Regions from separate parts of the Edwardsiella sp. EA181011 genome, predicted to be linked through region 2. Evidence: riboswitches for the same ligand, from Rfam matches in the RefSeq annotation. Region 2 holds a riboswitch; each other region holds the start of a gene.
What was found. Region 2 has a riboswitch for thiamine pyrophosphate ahead of thiE (thiamine phosphate synthase). Riboswitches for the same ligand answer to the same signal wherever they lie in the genome.
Positions count from the first base shown of each region.

Region 1: linked by a shared signal. The riboswitch ahead of thiC (phosphomethylpyrimidine synthase ThiC) and the one ahead of thiE (thiamine phosphate synthase) in region 2 are both predicted to bind thiamine pyrophosphate.
Region 3: linked by a shared signal. The riboswitch ahead of thiM (hydroxyethylthiazole kinase) and the one ahead of thiE (thiamine phosphate synthase) in region 2 are both predicted to bind thiamine pyrophosphate.
Region 4: linked by a shared signal. The riboswitch ahead of thiB (thiamine ABC transporter substrate binding subunit) and the one ahead of thiE (thiamine phosphate synthase) in region 2 are both predicted to bind thiamine pyrophosphate.

Region 1 covers NZ_CP011364.1:420,053-427,366, reverse strand. The annotation lists gene rpoC (DNA-directed RNA polymerase subunit beta') at 1-2,843, shown strand, start outside; gene thiC (phosphomethylpyrimidine synthase ThiC) at 3,094-5,025, opposite strand; TPP riboswitch at 5,136-5,251, opposite strand; gene nudC (NAD(+) diphosphatase) at 5,417-6,190, shown strand; gene hemE (uroporphyrinogen decarboxylase) at 6,238-7,302, shown strand.
Region 2 covers NZ_CP011364.1:3,538,214-3,545,527, forward strand. The annotation lists gene thiH (2-iminoacetate synthase ThiH) at 1-820, opposite strand, end outside; gene thiG (thiazole synthase) at 820-1,587, opposite strand; gene thiS (sulfur carrier protein ThiS) at 1,589-1,789, opposite strand; gene QY76_RS15670 (HesA/MoeB/ThiF family protein) at 1,770-2,528, opposite strand; gene thiE (thiamine phosphate synthase) at 2,521-3,156, opposite strand; TPP riboswitch at 3,375-3,475, opposite strand; gene QY76_RS15680 (Rid family detoxifying hydrolase) at 3,601-3,999, opposite strand; gene pflB (formate C-acetyltransferase) at 4,011-6,305, opposite strand; gene tdcD (propionate kinase) at 6,338-7,314, opposite strand, start outside.
Region 3 covers NZ_CP011364.1:3,367,726-3,375,039, forward strand. The annotation lists gene yegQ (tRNA 5-hydroxyuridine modification protein YegQ) at 1-173, shown strand, start outside; gene QY76_RS14910 (LysR substrate-binding domain-containing protein) at 641-1,585, opposite strand; gene QY76_RS14915 (DsbA family protein) at 2,497-3,135, opposite strand; gene QY76_RS14920 (inhibitor of vertebrate lysozyme family protein) at 3,260-3,715, opposite strand; gene QY76_RS14925 (hypothetical protein) at 3,913-4,779, shown strand; gene thiD (bifunctional hydroxymethylpyrimidine kinase/phosphomethylpyrimidine kinase) at 4,786-5,601, opposite strand; gene thiM (hydroxyethylthiazole kinase) at 5,598-6,401, opposite strand; TPP riboswitch at 6,437-6,533, opposite strand; gene uraH (hydroxyisourate hydrolase) at 6,632-7,039, opposite strand.
Region 4 covers NZ_CP011364.1:3,893,664-3,900,977, reverse strand. The annotation lists gene QY76_RS17240 (DNA polymerase II) at 1-1,377, opposite strand, end outside; gene thiQ (thiamine ABC transporter ATP-binding protein ThiQ) at 1,504-2,217, opposite strand; gene thiP (thiamine/thiamine pyrophosphate ABC transporter permease ThiP) at 2,214-3,821, opposite strand; gene thiB (thiamine ABC transporter substrate binding subunit) at 3,797-4,792, opposite strand; TPP riboswitch at 4,833-4,932, opposite strand; gene sgrR (HTH-type transcriptional regulator SgrR) at 4,974-6,653, opposite strand; partial or broken gene QY76_RS17215 (DASS family sodium-coupled anion symporter) at 6,988-7,314, shown strand, end outside.

The DNA of each region.
Region 1 (7,314 bases), 820 kb from region 2:
ACTTCGACGGTGACCAGATGGCGGTACACGTACCGTTGACCCTGGAAGCCCAGTTGGAAGCGCGTGCGTTGATGATGTCCACCAACAACATCCTCTCTCCGGCGAACGGCGATCCGATCATCGTTCCGTCTCAGGACGTGGTATTGGGTCTGTACTACATGACCCGCGACTGCGTGAACGCCAAAGGCGAAGGCATGGTGCTGAGTGGCCCGAAAGAGGCCGAGCGTATTTATCGCGCCGGTCTGGCGTCGCTGCATGCCCGCGTTAAAGTGCGTATCACCCAGTACAGCAAAAGCGCCGATGGCGAGATGGTTCCGAACACCGGACTTATCGACACCACCGTTGGCCGCGCTATCCTGTGGATGATCGTGCCGAAAGGTCTGCCGTACTCTATCGTTAACCAGCCGCTGGGCAAGAAAGCCATCTCTAAGATGCTGAACGCCTGCTACCGCGCGCTGGGTCTGAAGCCGACCGTTATCTTTGCTGACCAGATCATGTATACCGGTTTCGCCTATGCGGCGCGCTCCGGTGCGTCTGTCGGCATCGACGACATGGTGATCCCGGAGAAGAAAGCGGGGATTATCGCCGAGGCCGAAGCCGAAGTAGCCGAGATCCAGGAGCAGTTCCAGTCTGGTCTGGTGACCGCCGGCGAACGTTATAACAAGGTCATCGATATCTGGGCCGCGGCGAACGAGCGCGTGGCCAAGGCGATGATGGAAAACCTGTCTACCGAAACCGTTATCAACCGCGATGGCGAAGAAGAGCGTCAGGTCTCCTTTAACAGCATCTTTATGATGGCCGACTCCGGTGCGCGTGGTTCTGCCGCCCAGATTCGTCAGCTGGCCGGTATGCGTGGCCTGATGGCGAAGCCGGATGGCTCCATCATCGAAACGCCGATCACCGCAAACTTCCGTGAGGGTCTGAACGTACTGCAGTACTTCATCTCAACTCACGGCGCGCGTAAAGGTCTGGCGGATACCGCACTGAAGACGGCGAACTCCGGTTACCTGACCCGTCGTCTGGTCGACGTGGCCCAGGACCTGGTGGTTATCGAGGACGATTGTGGTACCCACAACGGCATCGTGATGACCCCGGTTATCGAAGGTGGCGACGTTAAAGAACCGCTGCGTGACCGCGTTCTGGGTCGTGTGACGGCAGAGGAAGTGCTGAAGCCGGGTACGGCGGATATCCTGGTGCCGCGCAACACCCTGCTGAACGAAAAATGGTGTGACCTGCTGGAAGAGCACTCTGTCGACAGCGTGAAAGTGCGCTCCGTCGTAAGCTGTGAAACTGACTTCGGCGTGTGCGCCCACTGCTACGGTCGCGATCTGGCCCGTGGTCACCTGGTGAACAAGGGCGAAGCCATCGGCGTCATCGCGGCACAGTCCATCGGTGAACCGGGTACCCAGCTGACCATGCGTACCTTCCACATCGGTGGTGCGGCATCACGTGCGGCGGCAGAGTCCAGCATTCAGGTGAAGAACAAGGGTAACCTGAAGCTGAGCAACGCCAAGTTCGTGGTGAACTCTGACGGTAAGCTGGTTATCACCTCACGTAACACCGAGCTGAAGCTGATCGACGAATTCGGTCGTACCAAGGAAAGCTACAAGGTGCCTTACGGTGCTACGCTGGCCAAGGGCGATAGTGCCGAGGTGAACGGCGGTGAAACGGTCGCCAACTGGGACCCGCATACCATGCCGGTTATCACTGAGGTTAGCGGCTTCATCCGCTTCGCCGATATGATCGACGGCCAGACGGTAACCCGTCAGACCGACGAGCTGACCGGTCTCTCCTCTCAGGTGGTTCTGGACTCCGCAGAGCGTACCGGCAGCGGTAAAGATCTGCGTCCGGCGCTGAAGATCGTTGACGCCAACGGTGATGACGTGCTGCTGCCGGGTACCGATATGCCGGCCCAGTACTTCCTGCCGGGTAAAGCGATCGTGCAGCTGGAGGATGGCATTGCCATCAGCGCCGGTGACACCCTGGCGCGTATTCCACAGGAATCCGGCGGTACTAAGGATATCACCGGTGGTCTGCCGCGCGTTGCCGACCTGTTCGAAGCCCGTCGTCCGAAAGAGCCGGCGATCCTGGCCGAGATCAGCGGCGTGGTTTCCTTCGGTAAAGAGACCAAGGGCAAGCGCCGCCTGGTGATCACGCCGCTGGATGGCAGCGATGCCTACGAAGAGATGATTCCGAAGTGGCGTCAGCTCAACGTGTTCGAAGGCGAACGCGTGGAACGCGGCGACGTGATCTCCGACGGTCCAGAGTCTCCGCACGACATCCTGCGTCTGCGCGGCGTGAACGCGGTAACCCGCTATATCGTTAACGAAGTCCAGGATGTATACCGTCTGCAGGGCGTTAAGATTAACGATAAGCACATCGAAGTTATCGTGCGTCAGATGTTGCGTAAGGCGACCATCGCCAATGCCGGCAGCTCCGAGTTCCTGGAAGGCGAGCAGGTGGAAGTGTCCCGCGTCAAGATTGCCAACCGCCTGTTGGAGTCTGACGGCAAGATTGCCGCGACCTATATGCGCGATCTGCTGGGTATCACCAAGGCGTCTCTGGCGACCGAGTCCTTCATCTCCGCGGCCTCCTTCCAGGAGACCACCCGCGTGCTGACGGAAGCGGCCGTTGCCGGTAAGCGTGATGAGCTGCGCGGCCTGAAAGAGAACGTCATCGTGGGCCGTCTGATCCCGGCGGGTACCGGCTATGCCTACCACCAGGATCGCATGCGCCGCCGCGCTGCCGATACCTCTAGCGCACCGCAGGTGAGCGCGGAAGAAGCCAGCGCCAACCTGGCCGAGCTGCTGAACGCAGGTCTGCTGGGTGGCAATGACGACTAACGAGTCTGTGTGACAGTATGAAAAACCGCTCTTCGGAGCGGTTTTTTTTTTGCCGATGAAACCCCTCTGCCAGGCAGGGGGCTATTTTGCCTGTGGGGCGGGGAGAGGCCGCGGAACGTTAGACGTCGTGTGCGCGCCGCCCCCGATCCGCGGTGGCAGAGTATCGGTCGCCGCCAGCCAGCCTGGTGCCCGGGTAATGGCGCTGATCAGCGCGATGTTGCCGGCGCCGCAGCAAAAATAGGCTGGCGTATTACGACCCTTTATGCTGCGGCACGCTGTCGGCGACGTCCGCCAGATAGATTTCGCTGCCCTGCTCCCGGAACTGCTGTGCCATTTGTGCCATGCCGGGGTCGGCCTCCTGCTGGCGCGCGGCGTGCTCGCGTACCTCTCGAGATATCTTCATGGAGCAGAACTTCGGCCCGCACATCGAGCAGAAGTGGGCGAGCTTACCGGATGCCTGCGGCAGGGTGGCATCGTGATAGGCGCGCGCCGTCACCGGATCGAGCGCCAGATTGAACTGATCCTCCCAGCGGAATTCGAAGCGGGCCTTGGACATGGCGTTATCGCGAATTTGCGCGCCGGGATGTCCCTTGGCCAGATCGGCGGCGTGGGCCGCGATCTTATAGGTGATGAGCCCCTGCTTGACGTCATCCTTATCGGGCAGTCCCAGGTGCTCCTTGGGCGTGACATAGCACAGCATCGCGCAGCCGAACCAGCCGATCATGGCGGCACCGATGCCGGAGGTGAAATGGTCGTAGCCGGGCGCGATGTCGGTCGTTAACGGCCCCAGGGTATAGAAGGGGGCCTCGTGGCAGTGGCTGAGCTCTTCTTCCATATTTCGCTGGATCATGTGCATGGGGACATGGCCCGGCCCCTCGATCATCACCTGCACATCGTATTCCCAGGCGATGCGGGTCAGCTCGCCCAGGGTATGCAGCTCGGCGAACTGGGCCGGATCGTTGGCATCCTGGATCGATCCGGGCCGCAGGCCGTCGCCGAGTGAAAGCGCGATGTCATAGGCACTACAGATCTCGCAGATCTCGCGGAAGTGGGTATAGAGGAAGTTCTCCTGATGGTGCGACAGGCACCACTTGGCCATGATGGCGCCGCCGCGCGATACGATACCGGTCAGGCGCTCGGCGGTCATCGGAATGAAGCGCAGCAGCAGGCCCGCGTGCAGAGTGAAATAGTCCACGCCTTGCTCCGCCTGTTCTAACAGCGTATCCCGGACCAGCGGCCAGTCAAGGTTCTCGGCGATGCCGTTGACCTTCTCCAGCGCCTGATAGATGGGGACGGTACCGATGGGCACCGGGCTGTTGCGGAGGATCCACTCACGCGTCTCATGAATGTAGCGGCCGGTAGAGAGATCCATCACGGTATCGGCGCCCCAGCGGGTGGCCCACACCAGCTTTTCGACCTCTTCCTCTATAGAGGAGGTGACAGATGAGCTGCCGATGTTCGCGTTGACCTTCACCAGAAAGTTACGCCCGATAATCATTGGCTCTGACTCGGGGTGGTTAATATTGGCCGGAATGATGGCGCGCCCGGCGGCGACCTCGTCCCGGACAAACGCCGGCGTGATATTGTCCGGCAGGTGGGCGCCGAAGGCGATCCCCGGGTGCTGCTGACGTAAAACGGCACTGCGAATGCGCTCGCGCCCCATATTCTCACGCAGCGCGATAAACTCCATCTCCGGGGTGATGATACCCTGTCTGGCATAGTGCAGCTGCGTGACCCGGTGTCCCGGCCGCGCGCGGCGTGCGGGAGAGCGCTGGTCAAAACGCAGCGTCTCCAGATCCTGATCGGCTTGGCGGCGGCGGGTATAGTCTGAGCTGCGCCCCGGCAGGATCTCGCTGTCGTTGCGCTCCGCAATCCAGGCGCGGCGTATGGCTGGCAGCCCGCGGCGCAGATCGATCTCCGCCTGCGGATCGCCATAGGCGCCGGAGGTGTCGTACACCGCAATCGCCTCATTATCACGCCACTGCGGCTGCTCTGGCGTCCCACCGATCAGGGTGGGGCTCAGGGCAATTTCGCGCAGGGGGACTCGGAGATCCGCGCGTGAGCCCTGTAGGTAGATGCGTTGGGAGCTGGGATAGGCTTGCGCCTGGAGAGTATCGATAAAGGCCTGAGCCTGAGCTCGGCGCTGGCGACGCGGTGCGTCGCGGTGAGTAACGGTAGACATAGCAAATTCCTGCCATCAACGGTGTTACAGGGAAAAATTGCTTGTCTGGAGCTCGGAGAGGAGTAATGAATAGTGGTGAACGTTGCAAAAGGGCCTGAGCCCGGTTCAGCGTGATAATTACTCTTGTTCCCTTCGTGGGTATTAACCCAATCAGGTTCCGCGGATCCCGAATCAACGGTCTCAGCCTGTGATACGGCGTATCAGCTAGGCACTCCGACAAGATAGCGCAGCGCAGGCGGAGCCTATGCTGCGGGAGCCAGTGTAAGGAGCGGCCTGCGAAACTGCAAGCATTGTTAATAATATGTTTAGTAATAACGTAGAATTGATGCGGCGCTGCCTGCGCAGGGGAGGTCAGCGCGTCCATCGAGCGTAAGGGGTGTATACGGTGACAGTGGCACAGCAAGTGAGTGACGGTGATAGCGGTTGGTGGGTGGTCAGCGATCGGGGGCGTATCTGGCTGCCGGAGGGCGAACTGCCATACGGTAGCGCCGCGCAGTGGCATTTGGTTGGCAAGATGGCGTATCGCATCGGCGAGTGGCAGGGCATGCCGGTATGGCTGCTGTGCCTGGCGTATCCGCAGGACATGGTATCGGTGCGCCAGCTGATCGATACCGATCGCGGCCTGTTTCAGCTGGTCGGGCGCGGCGTGCAGCTGGCGGCATTTTTTCAGTCCCACCGTTTCTGCGGCTACTGCGGGCATCCGATGCACGCGAGCCAGCAGGAGTGGGCACGCCTATGCACCCATTGTCAGCAGCGCTATTACCCACAGATCGCACCCTGCATCATCGTTGCCATTCGCCGTGATGATCATATTCTGCTGGCGCGGCATAATCGCCACCGTAACGGAATCTATACCGTACTGGCGGGCTTTGTCGAAGTGGGAGAGACCCTGGAGCAGGCGGCGGCGCGGGAGATTTTTGAGGAGAGCCGGCTGCAGGTGAAGAATCTGCGCTATGTGACCTCACAGCCGTGGCCGTTTCCCCATTCGCTGATGATGGCTTTTCTGGCCGACTACGCCGCCGGCGATCTGTGCCACGATCCCAAAGAGCTGCAGGAAGCCGATTGGTATCGCTATGATCGTTTGCCACAGCTTCCCCCTGCAGGCACCGTGGCCCGCCGCCTGATCGAAGACACCGTCGCGCTGTGCCGGGCGCAGCATGAATAAGCAGCGCGCATGTTACAATGCCATCAAATAATAATGGGAGCCGAAGGATGACCGAACTGAAAAACGATCGCTACCTGCGCGCGCTGCTGCGCCAGCCGGTTGATGTGACCCCGGTATGGATGATGCGTCAGGCGGGGCGCTATCTGCCGGAGTACAACGCCACCCGCGCGCAGGCCGGTAATTTTATCGCCCTGTGCAAAAATGCCGAGCTGGCCTGCGAGGTAACGCTGCAGCCGCTGCGTCGTTTCCCGCTGGATGCGGCTATCCTGTTTTCTGACATACTGACCGTGCCGGATGCCATGGGGCTGGGGCTCTACTTCGAGACCGGCGAGGGGCCGCGCTTTACTCATCCTGTGACCTGTCACGCGGATATCCAACGGCTTCCGATCCCCGATCCTGAACAGGAGCTGGGCTATGTCATGGACGCGGTGCGTACCATTCGTCGCAGTCTGCGCGGTGACGTACCGCTGATCGGCTTCTCCGGCAGCCCCTGGACGCTGGCGACCTATATGGTAGAGGGCGGCAGCAGCAAGGCCTTTACTAAAATTAAGAAGATGATGTACTCCGATCCGGCGGCGCTGCATCTGCTGCTGGATAAGCTGGCGCAAAGCGTCATTCTGTATCTGAATGCGCAGATCCGCGCCGGGGCGCAGGCGGTGATGATCTTTGATACCTGGGGGGGCGTGCTGACCGGGCGCGACTATCGCGAGTTCTCTTTGCGCTATATGCACCAGATCATCGATGGCTTACAGCGTGAGAGCGAAGGTCGTCGGGTGCCGGTGACGCTATTCACCAAGGGCGGCGGTCAGTGGCTGGAGGCGATGGCTGATACGGGCTGCGATGCCTTGGGACTGGACTGGACCTGCGATATCGCGGATGCCCGCCGTCGGGTTGGCGATCGGGTGGCGCTGCAGGGCAATATGGATCCCTCTCTGCTGTATGCGCCGCCGGCGCGCATTGAGCAAGAGGTCGAGACGATCCTGGCCGGCTTCGGGCAGGGCGAGGGACACGTGTGCAACCTGGGGCACGGTATTCATCCGGATGTCCCTCCCGAGCACGCCGGCGTGTTTGTTGATACGGTGCACCGGCTGTCCGTACCTTATCATCGCTGATGGGACATTAAC
Region 2 (7,314 bases):
AGGAGAGCGGCTGAATACCACCAGCGCACGGGCGCAGGCGGGGAAAGGCGATCGCATACCGACTCTGCCAGTAGCGCTGCTGCAGCCACAGCAGATGCTCGGCCACCATATAACAGTCTGCCCGCCAGCTGTCAGAGAGCCCGATCAGGGCGCCCAGGCCGATTTTATCGATCCCCGCCCTCCCCAGCCTATCCGCCGTCTCCAGGCGCCAGAAGAAATCCTGTTTCTTGCCCCGCAGATGGTGACGCGCATACGCCGCCCGGTGGTAGGTCTCCTGATACACCATCACGCCATCCAGCCCCAGGCTTTTCAGCTCGGCATACTCCGCCTGCGACAGAGGCTGCACCTCCATCTGCAATGAGGCAAACTGGCTACGGATCATCGGCAGGTGCCGGCGAAAATAGGCCATGCCGACCTGCTGCTGATGCTCTCCGGTGACCAGCAGCAGGTGCTCGAACCCTAACGCCCGAATCGCCTGGCACTCACGCATGATAGCCTCTTGATCCAGCGTCTTACGCTTAATCCGGTTGCTCATGGAGAAGCCACAGTAGGTACAATCGTTGGCGCAGAGGTTGGAAAGGTAGAGCGGTAGGTAAAAACTGACCGTGTTGCCAAAACGCTGGCGGGTCAGGCGCTGGGCCCGCTGCGCCATAGGCTCCAGATAGTGCTGTGCGATGGGCGAAAGCAGCGCCATCATATCATCACGGTTCAGGGTGGCCGCGCCAAGCGCACGCTCAACGTCGGCAGCGGTTTTGTCATGGATTTGTTGGCGGACAGTCTGCCAATCCAGCTGATGCCAACGCGCGCTGAAGGTCTCCATTACCGAGCCTCCAGAAAACGGGTCAGCGGGCTGGTGGCCTGAGCCCGTTGGCTGCAGGCCCCCGGCACGGCCGCGCGGGCGAGCAAACCGGCTTCGACCGCCAGGCGGAAAGCCCGGGCCATACGGATGGGGTCATCGGCAACGGCTATCGCGGTGTTGACCAGCACGGCATCGGCGCCCATTTCCAGCGCCTGCGCGGCATGGCTGGGGAGACCGATGCCGGCATCGACCACCACCGGTACCATCGACTGACTGATGATTATCTCCAGCATTGCGCGGGTCTCCAGCCCCTGGTTCGAACCGATGGGGGCGCCCAAGGGCATCACGGCGGCGCAGCCGGCCTCCTCCAGCCGCTTGCACAGTACCGGATCCGCGCCGCAGTAGGGCAACACGACAAATCCCTGTTTCACTAGGCTCTCCGCCGCCCTCAGCGTTTCGATCGGATCCGGCAGCAGCCAGCGTGCATCCGGGTGGATCTCCAGCTTTACCCAGTGGGTTCCCAGCGCCTCTCGCGCCAGCCTGGCGGCAAAGACGGCTTCCTCCGCCGTTTTCGCACCGGAGGTATTGGGCAGCAACGTCACGCCCGACGAGCGCAACGGCGCCAGGATGGCATCGCGATGTCCGCGGAGATCCACCCGCTTCATCGCCAGCGTCACCAGCTGACTTCCCGAGGCGCGAATCGCCTCCAGCATCACCTGCGGCGAGGCAAACTTACCGGTGCCGGTGAACAGATGGGACTCAAAGGTTTTATCGGCAATACGCAACATGTCAGCCTCCGGCTATCACCTGAAACAGCAGAAGGGAGTCGCCCTCCTGCAGGATATGATCCCGCCACTGCGCATGCGGAAGAATATGCTGGTTAAGCGCCAGCGCCATGCCGGCCGTTGGCAGCTGTAGCTGCGCCAGCAGCGCCGACACGCTTAACGCCGGCGGGCAGACGATGGCCTCATCATTGACAAACACGTTCATCATCGCCTCCGCAGACCGGGCACCCCTCTGCACGCCGGAGCGTCAGCGTATGCCAACGATTGGCGCGGGCGTCAAACAGACGCAGGACACCCCGCTGCGTCTCCAGGCCGCTCAACAACTTAATCGCCTCCAGCGCCTGAAGTGTCCCCATCACGCCCACCACCGGGCCGATGACGCCGGCGCTGCGGCAGCTGCGTTCAGGCTCGGCATCCTCCGGCCACAGGCAGCGATAACAGCCATGCGTCCAGGGGGGCGCCAACACCATCATCTGGCCGCCAAACCCCACGGCGCTAGCGCTCACCAAGGCCGTCGAGGCCGCAACGCAGGCGGCGTTAATCGCTTGGCGCGTTGCCATGTTGTCAGTGCAGTCGAGCACCACATCCGCCTGGCGGACCTCGTTTAACAGCGCTTCGCCGCCAAGGCGCTCCTGGCGTGCGATCAGCGTAATATCCGGGTTCAGCCGAGATAGGCGCTCCCGGGCGGCCTCGGCCTTCGGCTTGCCGATATCCTCCGCGCTAAACATGATTTGCCGTTGCAGATTACTCAGGTGAACGTCATCGTCATCCGCCAGCACCAGCGTGCCAACGCCTGCGCCGGCGAGATACAGCGCGGCAGGCGCGCCCAGCCCTCCCAGCCCGGCGATCAATACCCGGCTCTCCAGCAGCCGGGACTGCCCGCTAACGTCGATATCCGGCAGTAAAATCTGCCGACTGTAACGCATAAAATCGCGATCATTCATCACCTGCGCCCACCCTCTCAAGCAGCCGCGCCGTAGCCTGTAACCAGTCGGGCGCCTGGGTGATGGCGCTGACGACAGCCACGCCGCCGACGCCGGTCGCCAGCACCTCTGGGATACGGGCAAGCGTGATGCCGCCGATGGCGACGGTTGGGTAGCCGGCCAGACGCGCAATATGGCGCGCCAGCTGCACCAGCCCCTGCGGCGCGGAAGGCATCTGCTTGGTCTGGGTCGGGAATACATGGCCGAGCGCAATATAGGAGGGACGGACTGCCAGCGCGACATCCATCTCCATGTCATCATGGGTGGACACGCCCAAACGTAACCCGGCGCGCTTAATCCCGGCCAGGTCACATTCCGTCAGATCCTCCTGGCCCAGATGGACGCCATAGGCCCGGTGTTTGATAGCCAGCCGCCAGTAATCGTTAATAAAAAGCCGGGCGCTATAGCGGCGCCCCAGCGCAATGGCGGCGATCACATCGTCCTCTACCTCACCCTCCGCCTTATCTTTGATCCGCAGTTGGAGGGTGCGTACCCCGGCCTCCAGCAGACGGGCGATCCATTCCACGCTGTCAACGACCGGATACAGCCCTAAGCGCTGCGGTACCGGGGGAAAATCAGGCTGATACATCAGACCACCTCCTGATGCAGGCACCGTGCGCCGCCGTGGGCTAGCGTACGGCGTGCCACGGGGAAAAGCAGGGCGCGGTGGAGCCGCCCGCCAAGGCCGCGCGCAGAGGCGCGATGGGGTGATTGAGTTCCGGACATAGCTCATTTCCCTAAGATAAGGACGTGGCTTGTCAGACGACGGATGAAGCAAGAGGTGAGATCGCCTAACGGCGATGCAGCAGCAGTGTAACTCTTGTTCCCTTCGCAGGTATTAGCCTGATCAGGTTCCGCGGATCCCGAATAAACGGTCTCAGCCCAACAGGGCACTCCGACAAGATAACCCCCTGCCGTGACGGCAGGGTTGCGCAGCTAAACTACGCGTTAATGCTGAAAATCTCAAGCCAGGCACCGCAAACCTGATGCCGGCGCTCAAAAAAACAGGCCGCCAAGACAGGCGGCCGGAGGGTTAGCGGGAGCATCCGCGCCAGGCGATGGCCTCAATCTCTAGCTTCACCGCTTTCGGTAGCGCGGCAACCTGCACACAGCTGCGTGCGGGATAAGCGGCGCCGTGGGCATCGAAGAATTCCGCGTATACTCGGTTTATCACCTCAAAATCCTGCAGTTCGGTGATAAAAACCGTAGTCTTGACGATATCGCCGACCGTCAGTCCGGCGGCCTGGACAATGGCGGCGACATTTTCCAGGCTCTGGCGCGCCTGCTCGGCGACCGCGTCCGCCACACGTCCCGTTTGCGGATCGACCGGGATCTGTCCCGATGTCATCACCAGACCGCCCAGATCAACGCCCTGCACATAGGGGCCAATCGCGCCCGGCGCCTGTGCCGTAGCCAGGGTGTTACGCTGCATTGTTATCCTCCTCAAAACGTGCGGGTAAAGGTGCGTGAAATCACATCCTGCTGCTGTTCCCGGGTGAGCGCATTGAAGCGCACCGCATAGCCGGAGACCCGGATGGTCAGGTTCGGGTAGTTTTCCGGGTGCGCTATCGCATCCAGCAGCATATCGCGGTTCATCACGTTGACATTGAGGTGCTGACCGCCCTCAACCGCCTCCCGATGGTGGAAGTAGCCGTCCAGTAGGCCGACCAGGTTATCCTTGCGCACCGTCTCCTCCTTGCCCAGCGCCTGCGGCACGATGGAGAAGGTATAGGAGATGCCGTCTTTGGCATAGGTAAAGGGCAGCTTGGCCACGGAGGTCAGTGAGGCCACGGCGCCTTTTGTGTCGCGCCCGTGCATCGGGTTAGCCCCCGGCGCGAACGGCGTCCCGGTGCGGCGGCCGTCCGGTGTATTGCCGGTCTTTTGCCCGTAGACCACGTTGGAGGTGATGGTCAGAATCGACTGGGTCGGCACCGCGTGACGGTAGGTTGGCAGCGCCCGGATCTTCTTCATAAAGCGCTCGACCAGGTCGCAGGCGATACGATCGACCCGATCGTCGTTGTTGCCATACTGCGGGTAGTCCCCCTCGATGGCGAAGTCCACCGCCAGACCCTGCTCGTCGCGGATCGGCGTCACCCGCGCGTACTTAATGGCGGACAGGGAGTCCACCGCCACCGACAGTCCGGCGATGCCGCAGGCCATAGTGCGGTAGACATCGCGGTCATGCAGCGCCATCAGCGCCGCCTCATAGCTGTACTTGTCGTGCATGTAGTGGATCAGATTCAGCGCGCTGATGTACTGGACCGCCAGCCAGTCCATAAAACGATCGAGGCTTTCGATCACCGTCTCATACTCCAGCACCGTATCCATCAGGGGCGCGATTTTCGGCCCCACCTGGATCTTCAGCTTCTCGTCCACTCCGCCGTTAATCGCGTACAGCAGGGTTTTGGCCAGGTTCGCGCGGGCGCCAAAGAACTGCATCTGTTTCCCGATCACCATCGGGCTGACGCAGCAGGCGATACCATAGTCATCGCTGTTAAAGTCCGGGCGCATCAGATCATCGTTTTCATACTGCAGCGACGAGGTCAGAATAGAGAGATGCGCGGCATACTTTTTAAAGCTGACCGGCAGCGCCTCCGACCACAGGATAGTCAGGTTTGGCTCCGGCGCCGGCCCCATGGTATGCAGCGTATGCAGATAGCGATATGAGCTACGGGTCACCAGGGTACGGCCATCCAGCCCCATTCCGCCGATCGCCTCCGTCGCCCAGATCGGATCGCCGGAGAACAGTGAGTCGAACTCCGGCGTGCGCAGAAAGCGTACCATGCGGATCTTCATGATGAAGTGGTCGATCAGCTCCTGCGCCTGGGTCTCCGTCAGGGCACCGGCCTGCAGATCGCGCTCGATATAGATATCCAGGAAGGTGGCGGTGCGTCCCAGCGACATGGCGCCGCCGTTCTGTGACTTCACGGCGGCCAGATAGGCGAAGTACAGCCACTGTATCGCCTCCTGCGCGCTGCGCGCCGGACGGGAGATATCATAGCCGTAGCCGGCGGCCATCTCCTGGATCTGCAGCAGCGCCCGCCGCTGCTCCGCCAGCTCCTCACGCAGGCGGATCACCCCCTCCAGATCGTCGCCGCGCTCCAGCGCCGGCTGCAGCGCGGCGAACTGCAGCTCACGCTCACGCACCAGATAGGCGATACCGTACAGCGGCACTCGGCGATAGTCGCCGATGATACGTCCGCGGCCATAGCCGTCCGGCAGGCCGGTCAAAATCCCCGACTTACGGCAGCGCAGCATCTCCGGTGAGTAGACGTCGAAGACCCCCTGGTTATGGGTCTTGCGCAGGTCGCTGAACAGATACTCGAACGCCGGATCCATCGCCCGTCCATAGGCGTTAAACGAGCTGCGGATCATGTTGATGCCGCCAAACGGATGCAGCGCACGCTTTAGGGGAGCATCCGTCTGCAAACCGACGATGGTCTCCAGCTCCCGCGCGATATAGCCCGGCCCGTGAGAGGTAATCGTCGTCGCGACGTTCGTATCAAAATCGACCGGTGCATGGGTCGCATTCTCGGTGCGGATCCCCTCCATCACCTTTTGCCATAGCGCCGTTGTCGCGGGCGTCGCCTGCGCCAGAAAAGATTCATCGCCGGTATAAGGCGTATAGTTATTCTGAATAAAGTCACGAACGTTTATTTCGTTTTTCCATTCAGTACCTATAAAGCCATACCAGGCCTCGGCATACGCGCGATCGCCGGTATTAATATCAACCTTCATGGAAATACTCTCTTTAGATAACAATGAATAAATTATACGTATTCAATCGATGGCATCATTTTTCCCAGACGCAGTGCATCCAGAGCAATCATTCTCTCTTCATCGGTAGGAATTACTGCGCAAATAACGGCTGAGTCCTCTCCGGATATAATTCTTTCACCTGCGCTACCGGGGAGATTATTTTTATCCGGCGCCAGCGTAATACCGAATACGGATAAATGTTCCAGCACCATCCGCCGGATCAGCGCCGAATTCTCACCGATCCCGCCGGTAAAGATGATGCCGTCCAGACGCCGCAGCGAGGCGGCGTGCCCGCCGATATGGCGCGCAATGCGGTGGACAAAGGTGCGGATCGCCAAATCGGCCCGCCGATGCCCCTCCCGCTGCGCCCTCTCCAAGACCCGCAGATCCGACGACAGTCCGGAGATCCCCAGCAGCCCCGACTCGGTGTTCACCATCTGCTCCAGATCGGCGATCGACTGGCCGGTCTGGCTGGCGATCCAGGCCAGCGCCCCAAAGTCGACGTCGCCGCTGCGGGTGCCCATCATCAGCCCCTCCAGCGGCGTCATCCCCATGGAGGTATCGACGCTGCGTCCGTTGCGCACCGCGCAGATAGAGGCCCCATTGCCAAGGTGCGCAATCACCAGCCCGGAGTCGGCCTCAGCGAGCCCCAGCAGATGATGAGCCCGCTGCGACACATAGCGATGCGAGGTGCCGTGAAAACCGTAGCGCCGCACGCCATACTCCTGCGCATAACGGTATGGCAGGGCGTACAGCCAGGCCTCCGGCGCCAGCGTCTGATGAAAGCTGGTATCAAACACCGCCACCTGGGTCACACCGGGAAACAGATGTCGAGCGGAGACCATACCGCTCAGGTTGGCATAGTTGTGCAGCGGCGCCAACGGCGAGATCCGGCGAATCTTCTCCATCACCTCATCGTCCACGATCGCCGACTGCTGAAACAGATTGCCGCCGTGCGCGACCCGGTGGCCGATTAAGGCCACGCTCT
Region 3 (7,314 bases), 170 kb from region 2:
ATATTCAGTTCACCCTGGACGATCTGCGCGACAGGCAGGGCCAGCCGACCGACGTCGCGCCGGGCAACGGGCATACAGTCTATATTCCGCTACCGGCGGAGATCGATCTGGCCTATGCCCTGCTCATGCGTAACCTACAGGGCACTAGTACCCGTAACCCTCACGCCCAATAATGTTCAGCCCCAGCCGGAATCACTCCGGCTTTTTTTATTTTTTTGATAATACCCGATGACGATCACACTAAAGTAACCTCGTCATGGTTATTATTGCCACACAAAAAGCAATAACGAAATAGCAATACTAGGAACCACCTCCTTGCCGGCCCAATCTCCCTTGGGCTGGTTTTCTTTTTTTCAAAGAATAATCCCATTCGGGCAAAATAATTTCAACCACATGATTTTTAATGAAAAAAATCATGTGGCCGCGCCGACGTGATGAATCATCTATTCTCTTTAGCCTACAACGAAATATATTCATCGATATTTCGTATCTAACCAATTAAAAAAACAATCGCTACTGATTACTTATTTATCACGCCATGTAGAAATAATCAGGAATAACTGAATCCGTTCAGCTAAAAATAGGCCTGCGGGGTGGGTCCTTATCACGGGCTGGCGCGGCGCTAGACGAGCGTATCGGCTCACGCCGTCAGAGGCACCATGCTCCCCAGGGAGACGGTGTCCGTCAGCACGTCAAGCAGGTTACGGAACTCGGGGTTGCGTAGGGAAAGCTTGTTATAGGTGAGATAGAGCGGGATCGGCGGGATCGCAAATGCCGTCTCCACCACCCGCAGATTAAAGGACGCACCGTAGCGCAGCGCGACCTCCCGCGGTAAAACCGTCAGCAAATCGCTATGGCTGACCACCCCCAGTATCGAGATAAAGGAGTCCGAGCGCAGAACTACCCGGCCGCCGTGTAGAAATGCAAAGCGATCCCCGTCGCTATGGGCGCGCTGCAGGATCACAAACCGCTCCCCGCTCAGCTGAACCTCGCTGCACGTCTCCCCGAGGCGCGGATGTCCATCGCGGCATACCAACGCCAGCGGTTCGTTTGTAAACGGCAGGCAGTGCACCGCATGCGTCGTCACCGGCGTCGTACTGAACACCACGTCGGCCTTGCGAAAATTCAGCAGCTGCTCAGCAATGGTATGCGGATGATAATCCGCATACTCGCTGTAGTGCAGCAGCTCATACCCGACGCCAAGACGCTCAAGGGCGCTCACAGCGGCGGGCAGCACCTGCAGCGCCACGCAGCAGGGGGCGAAAACGACAAACTTGCGGCGCTGCTTGGCGGAAAGCGTCGCGTTGAGGGTATTTTCAATCAGCGACAGCCCCTGGGCGATCTGATCATGCAGGCAAACGCCCAACGCCGTTGGCGAAATCCCCTTGCCTGCGCGGATAAATAGCGGATCGTCAAAGTGCTGACGCAGCTTTTGCAGCGACTGACTCACCGCCGAGGGGGTGGTGCCCATCGCCGCCGCCGCACGGCTGACGCTGCTGTGTAAAAACACCATCTCAAATACGGTCAGCAGATTGAGATCGAAGCCCTTTAAATGCAATAAATTACTGTGATTAGAACGCTCCATACAAATACACTATCCTTATGTTTTAAATGGCATTCTTTATATCGACCATTTCAGGACAGCTTATACATTCACACTGATAACTCAATAGACTCAGTCATAACAGCGAGATAAATCGTATTCTTCTGATAAAACACCGGCGCTAAGCATATATATCAAGTATTTGTCACCTATATTTATTTAATAAATGTATACTATGGTGCATAACCGCGCACGATGCACAATAGCGCGTACGGGCGTCAGGGGGCCGTCACATTAAGGCGAGCGATTAAGATATAACGCCGGCGATTGGCAATGAGTGCCGCAGGGGAATCCTCCTCTCAGCGTAAGGGCGCCTAGGCTGAGATAGACAGCGCCCCGCGGGTGCGTTGATGTCCGCCCCCGTCGGTTAACCGGCTTATCGCGTTGTCGATACGGATATATCCTATGATAATAAGCGATAGGGTTAAAATGCAGCGCAGCAGCGCCAACCTGAAGGCCGGCGACATTGATAAAAAACAATGCGACGGCGTCCGATTAATCCATTAAGACGCCCGTCCCCGCTTTGCCCGCGCGGGAAAAAGGCATCCCCGAATCATCCCATCCCGTGCACGTCATATCCCTGGACTTAGGGTATTATCCCGATGCGGGGCGAAATAGCCCCCATGCGAATGGCATCCGCGCGGGAATATGGCCAGATTGGCACCTTCCCCGGCTTGTCCTGAGGCGCTCCGCCGCCACCGCCGCGATGCCGCCCGCTCATGTCGCCAGCGGCGGCTCGCGGAGGCGCTGAGCTGAAAGAGAAGGGGACGCGGCGGTATGGGGCATGGGTCTTTAGGGTCTTACCCCGCACCCCTGCGCCATTGGCGCGCTGCAAACGCCCCAAAAAAAACGCCCGGGCTCCTGGCCCAGGCGTTTATCGGCAGAGGGGAGCGTTATTTACCCTGAGCCAGCAGGAACTTCACCACGTCCGCATATTCGCTGCGATAGCCATCAATACTGGTCGCCTGCATTCCATCATTTTTAATCTGGTACTTACCCGCGACATAGAACGACGGGGTGCCGCGCACGCCAAAGGCCTGCACCGCATTCTCCTGCCGCGCGGTCAGCGATTTCACGACAAAACTGTTCAGCGCCGCGTCGTACTCCGCCGCCGCAACGCCGGAGTCGACAAATACCTGACGGATATCCGCCGGAGAGTTAATGCTGCGCTTCACCTGCACCGCATCAAACAGCGGCTTCTCCACCTTATCCGATACGCCGAGGGCCTGCGCGACGGACCACGCCTCCGTCAACGCCGCTCCCTGCGGCCCCAGGAAGCTCACGTGGTATTTCACCACCTTCTCCCCCGGCGGCAGGATCCCGTTTACTGCCTCACCGATGCGGTAAACGTTGGCAAACTGGTTACAGGGCGGGCAATAGAAAGAGAAAAATTCGACGACCGCCGGTGCGCCGGGCACGGCTTTCGGCATGTCGGTATACTGTTTTCCTTCCTGATACCCAGCAGCCTGAGCGGCAACAGAGCACAGTACCAGCAGGCCGGCGGCGGCCTGGAAGAGTCTCGTTTTCATCATCACTTTACCGTATCAAGTCAACTTGTGCGCAGAGTAGCATTCCACACGGCGAACGCCGTACGGATTTACGATTAATTACACCGGATTACACGCTGATACAGCGGCAGCGCACGCGTGACGCGCGCTATTTCCAATCCGGCTGCGACGTTACCTGCTGCATCAGCAGCACCTTCAGGGAGGCGTCCGGATTGCCCAGCCACTGAAAGCGGGCATACTTGGCGGGCTGCAGCATCGCAGCATCGCTGTCCGGCAGCGTTACACGCAGCGCCCAGGCCTGGCGTCGATCAGCGCTGAAGGCGATAAACAGCTGCCGGTTGCCGCAGTTGTGCGGCTGACAGACCATGCCGACCTGATACGCCTTACCCTGCCAGGTCAGCGTCTGCGGCGGCGCAGAGGTTCCCTGTCCGCTGCGCACCCACGACGGCAGATCCTTCTCGCCCTGCAGCGCCTGCTTCCAGCTCTGCTGATACGACGGCTGGGCCATCAGCTCAGATAACGAGGGCGGAATAGCCTCATCGGCCATTACCGGCGCTCCGTAGGCCAACAGAAGGGCGGCCAGCGCCCCGGCGATCGTTTTCATGGTAACTCCTTCAGTTAGGTCGCGGCACCGTCATTTATTTACGCCGCAGCTGTTTCATAAATAAAATATTTACTATTTTTATCAGTCATTCTCAATCTGAAAAAGTTGATCTATAGCAGAAAAGTACCTTGGCATCGGCCCCGCCGCCGGGCTTTAGGGTAAGCTTGGCCCGCCCACGTTTTTCTGGATACCACACTATGAGCGATATGATTACCCTTCCCCCGCTGCCCGCCCTCGCACGCGAGCGCTACGATGCCGCCAGCGCCGGCGCGCTTGATGCGCTGGACTGCTCCGCCATCCGCCAGCGGGTCGACGCATTTGGCCACGCCGATCGCCCGCAGGAGAGCTACCTGACCGGCTGGATGGCGTTCAATCCGCTGGTCATCATCCGTAACTATCAGGACAAACGCGGCACCTCCAGCGGCGTTGTCCTCTCCGTCGGCGACGCGTATCGCTTCAGCGTGCAGACCATTACGCCGCGCATTCCTAAGCTGCTGCTGTGGGCCACCCTGCGCAGTAAACCGAAAACCCTGCCGCTGGTTGCCCTGCAGGATCTGGCCGCCGGCGATCGGCGACTGGTCCCCTACCGCGCCGTGCGCGATGCCACGCTACGCGAGCAGATGACGGGCTGGTGGGCGGAGATCAATGACTATCTGGGCATCGCCTGCTGGCAGCATAGCCATGGCTATCCGCAGTGGCAGGCGCTGGAGCGCAGCCTGAGCTGCGACGGGATCCACAGCCTGCACCAGTGGCTCCAGCGCGATCCGCACACCTTGGAGCACGACGGTGACTACGCCGGGCGCTGGTACGATGGCCTGTTCATCGCCACGCGGGCCGCCAGCGAATCCAACCCGTGGCCCTCGCTGCTGCTGAGCTGGAAAAGCCCGCAGCGTCAGGCCAGCTATCTGATCGGCTGGCTGGCCGGCGCGGAGGATAAACCGGCGCTGGCGCTGGCGCTGCGCCCGGACGCGGAGATGCCGTTTTTCACCCTCAACCGTTTCGACGCCGAGCACCTGCAGCGGCTCGCCGTGCTGAATGCGCTGGCGGCGCAGCACGCCGCCTAGCCCCGCTTACCACCAGCGGTAAAAGTGGTGCACCGGGCCAATGCCCTGTCCCACCTGCAGGGAGTCCGCGGCCATCAACGCCCCCTGCAGATACGCCTTCGCGGCGGCAACGGTAGCGCGCCAGTCCTCATGACGCGGGCGCAGCGCCGCCAGCGCCGCGGACAGGGTGCAGCCCGTCCCGTGAGTATGGCGCGTCGCCACGCGCGCCGCGCTAAAGCGCTCGGCGGCGCCGTCGCGGGTCAGCAGCCAGTCGGGGCTCTCCCCGCCCCGTAGGTGCCCCCCCTTCATCAGCACCGCCTGACACCCCAGCGCCAACAGCGCTTCGCCCTGGGCAACCATCGCCGCCTCATCCTCCGCCACCGAGCCCCCCAGCAGCGCGGCGGCCTCCGGCAGGTTGGGGGTGATCAGCGAGACCTGCGGCAACAGCTGCTCGCGAATCGCGCTGACGGCCTGCGGCGCCAGCAGCGCATCGCCGCTTTTGGCCACCATGACCGTATCCAGAACGACGTACGGCAGCGGGTAGCGCGTCAGCGTCTGGGCGACGCAGGCGACGATATCGGCGCTCGCCAGCATGCCAATTTTCGCGCTGTCGATGCGCACATCGCTCAGCACGGAGTCCAGCTGCTCCCGGACAAACCCGGCGTCGATAGGGTAAACCGACTGTACGCCGCGGGTATTCTGGGCTACCAGCGCGGTGATGACGCTGGTGCCATAGGCGCCCAGCGCGGAAAAGGCTTTGAGATCGGCCTGGATCCCGGCGCCGCCGCTGGGATCGGTGCCGGCGATGGTCAGGGCATTAATCCGTTCTGCGCTCATGCTCATGCCGCCTCCCCCGCGATGACGGCGGGCTGGAGGCTATACAGGGCGTCCAGGAAATGGGGCGTGAAGCTGCCGGGACCGCTGGCCTGCGCCGCCGCCCGCTCACCCGCCAGCGCCATCACCCGGCAGGCGCTAGCCACCGCCGTCAGGCGATCGTCCAATACGCTGAAGGCCGCCACCACCGCCGACAGTGCGCAGCCGGTACCGACGACCCGGGTCATCAGCGGATCGCCGCCGTCGATCCGGTAGCTGTTTTGTCCATCGGTCACGTAATCGCTGGCACCGGTAATCGCCACCACCGCACCGCTATCGCGCGCCAGCGCAGCCGCCGCCGGCAGCGCCGCCAGCGCATCATCCTGACTATCGACGCCGCGCCCGCGCGAAGGGGCGCCGGCCAGCGCCAGGATTTCAGAGGCGTTGCCGCGAATCACCGCCGGGCGCAACCGCAGCAGACGATGGGCGAAATCGCTGCGATAGCACAGCGCACCGACGGCCACCGGATCCAGTACCCAGGGGGTTCCTGCCAGATTGGCCGCCTCAATCGCCGCCAGCATACTGTCGGCGCGCGCGTCATACAGCGTACCGATATTGATCAGCAGCGCATCGGCCAGCGCCGCAAACTGGCGGGCCTCCTCGGTCTGCACCACCATCGCCGGGGCGGCGCCCAGCGCCAGCAGCACGTTGGCTGTCAGGCTTTGCACCACTTCATTGGTCAGGCAGTGAACCAGCGGCGTACGCTGGCGTAAGGTCATCAGCGCCTGGGCGCACAGCGCATCAGGCAGGGGAGTGGGTTGCGTCAACATGGCGTCTCTCTCAACCGGCGTGAAGAAGGCGGCGCGGTCAGACACCGTGACTTCCCTACGCTGGCATTATCCAGATCAGGTAATACGGGTATTTCTCAGCCTTCACGTAGAAGGGCACCCCGAGTCATATACTCATCAAAATACTGTAATTAACCCATGGTTAATCCAGCGGCAGGATAATACTCACGCCGGAGATTGTAAATGCGCGGCGGAACGCCGCGCGGGCGACGCTAGCTGCCGCGGTACGTGGCGTAGCCATACTGGCTCAGCAGCAGCGGCACATGCAGCTTTTCATTCTGCTGCGTTACCCGGAATAAAACCGGCACCTCCGGGAAAAAGGTATCCTGGCCCCGCTCATGGAAATAGGCGCCCGTTTTAAAGGTCACCCGATAGACGCCAGGGTCCATATCGGCCGCCGCCGGGTACAGCGAGCGGACGCGACCATCGTCATCCGTCGCGGCGCGGGCGATCTCACGCCACGCGCTGCCATCCTGCCTCTCCAGCATCACCGCCACCCCGGGGGCCGGCTTTCCCGTCTGCTGATTCAGGATATGCACGCTCAGCGTGCCCACCGGGGCGGCCTGTGCCGCCGCGCCGATCGCAGATAACATCGCGGTAAGTAAAAGCATTTTTTTCATCACTGGGCTCCTATGTTATGTCGTCCCTCCGGCAGCCTAGCAAAATGCCTCCCCCCACATTATTAAACTTTCTGTTATCTTTTCGGCCTGCATTACAAGCAGAGGCCAAGGAGAGAGGAAATATGGGATAAACCCCCACAATGATAGGTGTTAAACGGCATTGATGCATACGAGATACTGTCTTGATGCAGGAATAAATTGGGGGGCATTAATATTCACAATATGCTACTCCAATCATATGGAACACCTGCGGCAGGATGATAGCATGCTATTTT
Region 4 (7,314 bases), 360 kb from region 2:
CGAGAAGCGGGCACCGAGAAAGCCGGGCACGCTGTGTGTGTCATCAGGCTGCTCTCCGCCGCTGGCCAGTCCGACGGGGTCGATCAGAAAGGAGCGGATAATCGCCGGATACAGGCTCTTGTAGTCCAGCACCAAAACGGAATCATACAGCCCCGGGCGCGAGGCCATAACAAAGCCGCCGGGGCTGGCCTGCGGCGCCACCTCGCCCAGGGAGGGGGCGACATACCCCAGCCGATGCATGCGCGGCAGATACAGGTGGCAGAATGCGGCCACGGAGCCGCCGCTGCGATCGGGGGCCAGCCCGGTCACGCTGGCCCGCTCCAGCAGAAACGGCATCAGGGCGGTGTGCGCAAAGATGCGCGTCACCAGTTCGCAGTCCCTGAGGTTATAGTGCGCCAGCGCCGGTTTATCCTCACGGAAGCGCCGCGCGATCTCCGCCATTCGCCGGTAGGGGTCGTCCAGCGCCTTGCCTTCGCCCAGCAGGGTCTGCGCCACGCTGTCCAGGCTGTAGGAGGGAAAGTGCCAGAAGGCGCTTTTCAGCGCCTCGATGCCATCGATGATCAGCCTGCCGGGGGCGCTGGCAAAAAAGTGGCCGGCGCGAAAGCCGTGCTCTCGCCACTCCAGCGGCGTCGCCGCGCGTCCCAGCAGCAGGGGAACGCCTTCGCGCTCGGCGTGGCGCTGCAGGATCCGCAGATCGAACTGTACCAGGTTCCAGCCGATGATGGCATCGGGATCGTGGCGCGCCATCCAGCGGTTGAGGGCGTCGAGCAGCGCGGCGCGGCTGGCGACGTACTCCAGCGTGAAGTCCAGCGCCTGCGCGTCGCCGTTGGCGGGACCCAGCATATAGACGATGCGTTGATCGCCGCCGTGCAGGCCGATCGAGTAGAGCTCTCCCTGGGGGCTGGTTTCAATATCCAGCGACACCGTACGCAGCGTCGGGCGGTAGTGAGGATGGGGTTTAATCCGGGTCTCTGCGCCCCCTGCGTCGCCGCAGAACCACAGCGGCGCATTGATAAAGCGCTCCATCAGGTAGCGATCCGCGGGCCGGATATCGGCCTCCAGCAGCGGGATCCCCTGTTCCCCGAGGCGCCTTTCGATCTGCTGAAGCCGGCGGTAGCTGTGGCAGTACAGCGCCAGTACCGGCCGGTGATGGAAATCGCGCAGCGCTACCGGCCGTAGCTCGACGTCGGGAAAACCGCGCAGGAGGCGCTGCGCGGCATCACGCTGCGCGGCGTCCATAAAGGCCACCGCTGGCTCCGGCGGCAGGGTAATGCAGCAGGGGCCGCGCTCCGTGGCCAGCCATAGCGTAACGCAGACGCCCTGCGGCGTATCGCGCCAGTGACGGGTAAGGATAAAACCAGCTTGGGGCGTATTCACTCGGCGGGCTCCCGGAGTAAAGGGCTGGCGGTGGTCAGGCCGCGATTCGAGCGGCGTTCCGCTACGCGCCGCACACCGTCGGGCTATTGTGCAGGGGATGGCGTTCGCTGTCCAACGCCGGACGGCCTATTCGGCCTCTCCCGGCGCCTCTCGCCCCAGCAGGCGCGCCGCGGCGACCGACCCCGCCAGCAGGGCGACGGTCGGGCCATCGTATGCGACATGACCATCGTCAATCACCAGGGTTCGCGGCGCGATGCGCGCCGCATCGTCCAGGTTGTGCGACACCATCAGCAGGGTCAGCAGCCGCTGGCGGCAGATATCATCCAGCAGCGTGAGCATTTCGGCCCGCAGGGCGGGATCCAGGGCAGAGAAGGGCTCATCCAGCAGCAAAATCGGCTGGCGGCGCAGCAGGCAGCGCGCCAGCGCGGCCCGCTGACGCTGGCCGCCGGAGAGCTGGCTGGGGAGCCGCGGCAGGTAGTCGCGAATACCGACCAGTTCGGCGATATCCGTGAGCCGACGGCGCTGGTCATCATCAAGCCGCAGCCCGGGATCCAGCCCCAGCCCCAGATTCTGAGCGATGGTCAGGTGGGCGAACAGATTGTGCTCCTGGAATAGCATGGATACCGGGCGCTGAGACGGGGGGGCGCGGCGACAATCGATGCCGTTGAGGTACAGATCGCCGCTGCTCGGCGCCAGAAATCCAGCGATGAGGCTCAATAGGGTGCTTTTCCCTGCGCCGCTCGGCCCCAGGATGGCGATGCGCTCGCCGGCGGCGACGTGCAGGCTGAAGCTCAGGGTCTGTTGCTGATAGCGGTAGTTCAGATTATCCAGGCGGATCATGGCGATTTTCTCCCGGCGGGCAGGCGCTCCAGCAGGCTGAAGAGGGTCAGACAAAACAGCAGTAGCAGCAGGGCGGTGACTGCGCCGTCGGCGCTGCGGTAGGCGCCGAGCTGTTGATACAGGTAAAAGGGCAGGGTGCGGAACTGCTCGCTGCCAAACAGGGCGACGACGCCAAAATCGCCCAGCGAGAGGACGCAGGCAAAGGCCAGCGCCTGCGCCAGCGGGCGGCGCAGCGCGCGCAGCTCAATCCAACGCAGGCGATTGAGGCCGCCGATGCGCAGCGACAGGCACAGCGGGTCATAGCGTTCGGCCAGATCGCGCATGGGATATTCGAGCACCTTCATCGCGTAGGGGATCGCCATCAGCGCGTTGGTCACCATCACTAACAGCCCTGGCGATGTGGGCAGGCCGATCGTGGCGTTGAGCAGCAGGAAAAAACCGGTCGCCAGCACGATGCCCGGCATGGCCAGGATCAGCATGCCGCACAGCTCCATTCCCTGCGCCCGCCAGCGCTGGCCGCGCAGGTTCAGCTCGCGGCTGCTCCACAGCAGCATCATGGTCAGCGAGACCGCCAGCGCGCCGGCGCCCAGCGCGATGTACAGCGAGGTTCCCAGCGCCTGCCACAGGGCCGGCTGTCGCAGGACGCTGCCGAGCGCCTGGTTTAGCCCATCGACGATCACCGCCAGCAGCGGCGGCAGCAGCAGCAGCAGGGCGAGGCCTATCGTCAGCGTATCGCTGAGTTTCAGCCTCAGCGAGTCGCGTGTGTCGCGCCACCGCATACGCCGGGTGTGCCCGACTGGCAGAATGCCGGAAAGCCGTTGGCTGAGCAGCACCAACCCCAGGCAGCATCCCAGCTGTAGCAGGGCCAGCTGAGCGGCGCGCGCGGGGTCATAGTCGTAGCTGAGCGCCTGATAGATGGCCAGTTCGATGGTGGTGGCCTGAGGACCGCCGCCCAGCGAGAGCACCGTGGCAAAGCTGGAAAAGCACAGCATGAAGATCAGCGCCCCGGCGGGCGGCAGCTGGCGGCGCAGGTAAGGCCACTCGATGAAGCGCAGGATCTGGCGGGGCGACATGCCCAGCTGGGCGGCGAGCTGGCGCTGTTCAACCGGGATGGACTCCAGCGCCTGCAGCAGCAGGCGGGTGGCCAGCGGCAGGTTGAAGAACACGTGGGCCAGCAGGATCCCCTGCAGTCCGTAGGGGCTGAAGCGATAGTCAATGCCCAGCGTCTGGCACAGTAGCGCCAGCCATCCCTGACGGCCATACACGCTCAGCAGCCCGAAGACGGCCACCAGCACCGGCAGCACCAGGGTCATGGCGCACAGGCGCAGCAGCAGCGCCCGCCCGGGAAAGCGGCGGCGGAACAGCGCCTGGGCCAGCGCGATGGCCGGCAGCAGCGACAGCAGCGTCGAGAGCAGCGCCTGCCAGAAGCTGAAGCGAACCACATGCCACAGATAGCTATCCCGCCACAGCGCCGCGGGCGCGGCGGCGGGGGCGCTATACCACAGTGCGCCGAACGCCAGCAGGGCGATCCCCAGCAGCAGCGCGGCGGCTAGCGCGCCCGGCCAGAGCCAGCGGGGGATCAGCGGCTCAGGGCGCTTTGCCATGCGCGGATCCATTCAGCCCGATGCTGTGCGACGTCGTCGGCGGTAAAGCTGAGTGTCTTCTGCGGCGTGGGCAGGGCGGCGAAGGCCGGCGGCAGCGGCACCGCCGTCGCCGGATACATCCAGTTGCCGGTCGGGATGGCATTCTGGAACGGCGAGGTGGTAATGAACTGCATAAACTGGTGCGCCAACGCCGGCTGCGGGCTGTGCTTCAGTACGCCGGCGACCTCGACCTGCAGGTAGTGGCCTTCGTCAAACATCGCCGCAGCATAGCGATCGCTGTGCTCTTCGATCTGGTGGTAGGCCGGCGAGGTGGTATAGCTCAGCACCATATCCGCCTCTCCCTTCAGGAATAGGCCGTAGGCCTCGCTCCACCCTTTGGTGACGGTGACGGTTTTTTGCGCCAGCTTCTGCCAGGCGGCCGGCGCCTGATCGCCATACACCTTCTGCATCCATAGCAGTAGGCCCAATCCCGGGGTGCTGGTACGAGGATCCTGATAGATAACGCGCCACTTCTCTGGCCCTTCGACCAGCTGTTTCAGGCTGGTAGGCGGATTTTTAACCCGCTGGCGGTCATAGACAAAGGCGAAATAGCCGTAGTCGTAGGGGACGAAGGTGGTATCGTGCCAGCCACCCGGCACCGTCAGTGCTCGGGTATCGGCCTGGCTGGGGCTGAATAGCCCGCTTTGCCGGGCGGCGGTCAGCAGGTTGTTATCCAGCCCCAGCACGACGTCGGCCGGGCTGTTTTTCCCCTCCATCCGCAGGCGATTAAGGATAGCGACGCCGTCCTCCAGCGGGATCAGCTTGAGCTCACAGTGGCAGGATTGTTCGAAGGCCTGCTTGATCTTGGGCCCGGGCCCCCAGTCGGCGGCGAAAGAGTCATAGGTGTAGACGGTCAGGACAGGTTTGCCGGCCGCCTGCGCCAGCAGCGAGACCGTCAGTAGGGCCAGAATGGAAAACAGTTTTTTTAACACTTTGCACTCCCTTGGTGGCGGTGGCAAAGGTCTTTGAGCAGCAACGGGCTCTCTCAAATCCCTCCGCCGGCATTAACCGGATCAGGTTCGACGGGTATGCTCTCAGCCCGGCGATCCGCCGGGCACCCCGTTGAGACGGCGCTTATTGTAAAGAGCGCGTGCGTGATTAGAAAGACGTTTGTTAACGGGAGACGGCCGGAGGATGCTCCGGCGGGGCAAACCAGGCCGACTTGAAGTCAAACCAGCCCAGCGTATTCATCCGCACCCCACGCATGCTGTGCTGGCCGTGCAGCTTGAGCCAGTGGTGAAACAGTGGATGCAGCTGATGCCGCTGCACTAGCTGCTGACTCCACTCCGCCACCGGCAGACGCTGTTCACGCCAGCGGTGGGCCTCGCTGGCCAGATCCAGCCCGGAGCAATGGCTCAGCAGCGGAAGTTCGTACAGCATGGCAAAAATGGAGAACTCCAGCGGCAGATAAAAGTTGGCGCTGCCCAGCCACAGATCGCTCTCGGCGGCGCCCTCGTGCCAGCGGGGATAGTCGATCTCCTGCATTTCCAGCGTGACGCCGTGTGCCGCCAGCAGCGGCTGCAGCGCCTGATAGAGGGCGTGGAACTCCGAATGCTCGCTGTAGAAGGTGATACGCAACTGAGTCAGCTGCGGGGGCTTGGGGCGATTGCTGAGCATCTTGTTGTGGTGCCAGCGCGGCAGCAGGCCGTAGGCGGGAGACCAGTAACGCTGGTGCAGGTGGCTGGCGTTGTTCAATAGGGCGATGGGGTTGATCGTCTGACACAGCCAGGCGCGCACCGCCGGATCGCGCATCTGTGCGCTGCGCTGGTCGAACAGCATAAAATAGTAGCCCTCCTCCAGGCGACTCTCCAGCTCGTCGCCGCCGCTGCCGTCGGCCTGCAGCTGCACGCCGGCGTGAACCAGCGCCTCGGAGATTTCCGGCAGCACCCAGATATTGACCTCATCGATCAGCGCCCGGTAGCCAAAGTAGCCGTCAAAGGCGCGGATCTTCAGCTGGCTTTCCGTGTTGCGTACCACCTGATAGGGGCCGGTACCGACGGGGAGGCGGGCAAAATCGCGCATCTCCTGCCACTCCTGCGGCAGGATCATGGCCGGGACGCTGCCGAGCAGCCAGGGAAGCCAGGCATCCTCCGCCCGCAGATGGATATCGATGACGTGTGGGGTGGGGGAGGCGACCTGCGCGATATGGCGGAACAGCGGCAGCGTGCACAGGCGCTCCAGCGAGGCGATCACGTCGGCCATCGTCAGCTCGCGCCCGTGGTGAAAGTGGATCGCCGGGCGTAGATAGAAGCGCCAGTGCAGCGGGGTCAGCGGCTGCCAGTGGTGGGCCAGATCCGATTCGAGTTCCCCGTTTTCCTCATTTATGCGGGTGAGGCCGCTGAAAATCTGGCGGGCCAGATGGGTCTCCGAGCGGCGTAGCGGCGAGGCGGGCTGTAGCCCGAGCAGTGGGCGGTAATAGAGGATTCGCAGGATATGGCGTCCCTGGCGGAAGCTGCGCCCTAGCTGCGCCAGCAGCATCTGGCGCGCGCTGTCGCGATCGCCGACCAGCTGCACCAGCTGCTCAAAGTGATCCTGCTCCATCAGCTCTTCGGCGCGCAGCTGCTGCACCTCAAGGGCGCTGCAGAGAAAGGCGAGGCGTGAACGTTTTCCGCGTCCGCTGACGGCCTGCCAGCTCAGCCAGCCTTGCTGCTGCATGGCGTTGAGCAGGGTACGAACGTGGCGACGTGAGCAGTTTAGCGCCGCGGCCAACTCGGCCAGCGTGGTATCACAGCCGTTGCCCTGACAGTGCTGCCACAGGCGAATAAACTGATGCTGCAGGCGCGGGGTGGCCATAAATGGGGATCTCTTGTCTGAAAGGCATCTATTTTTCTTTCCCTATATTACGCAGATACTGTCGGCAGATGAAAGAGGGTATCTCTCCGACATCGAAGAGTGTTTCTGAGTAAAGGTGCTTTTCACCGGCCAGCGATCGTCGATCGCTGGCTTTTTTCTGTTTTCCGTCGGTTGCGGCGGGAAAACAGGGTACTCTGTGGCGGCGTTGATGTGATAGAGCCAGCGCGGTGCTTCGGCTACGGCGTCGGCGTTCGCACAGCGCGCGCGACCTGCGCCGGGCCGACGCGGCGTGGGCGGATTCCCACAGAGTAAGATAATAAAAGGATGGCACCCTATGGATAAACTGACGCCGTTAAAGCCTCTGCCCGCCCTGATTGCGCTGGCGATGACCCTGACCCTTTGGTTTATTATCCCGGCGCCGGCCGGCGTGAGCGCCAATGCCTGGCAGCTGCTGGCGCTGTTCGTGGGCACCATTGCCGCCATTATCGGCAAGGCGCTGCCTATCGGCGCGGTTTCGGTGGTGGCGATTGCGCTGGTGGCCCTGACCGGGGTGACCGCGCCCGGAAAACCGGCGGCGGCGTTGAACGACGCCCTGAGCGGCTTTTCCAACGCCCTGATCTGGCTGATCGGCATTTCAATCATGGTCTCGCAAAGCCTGAAT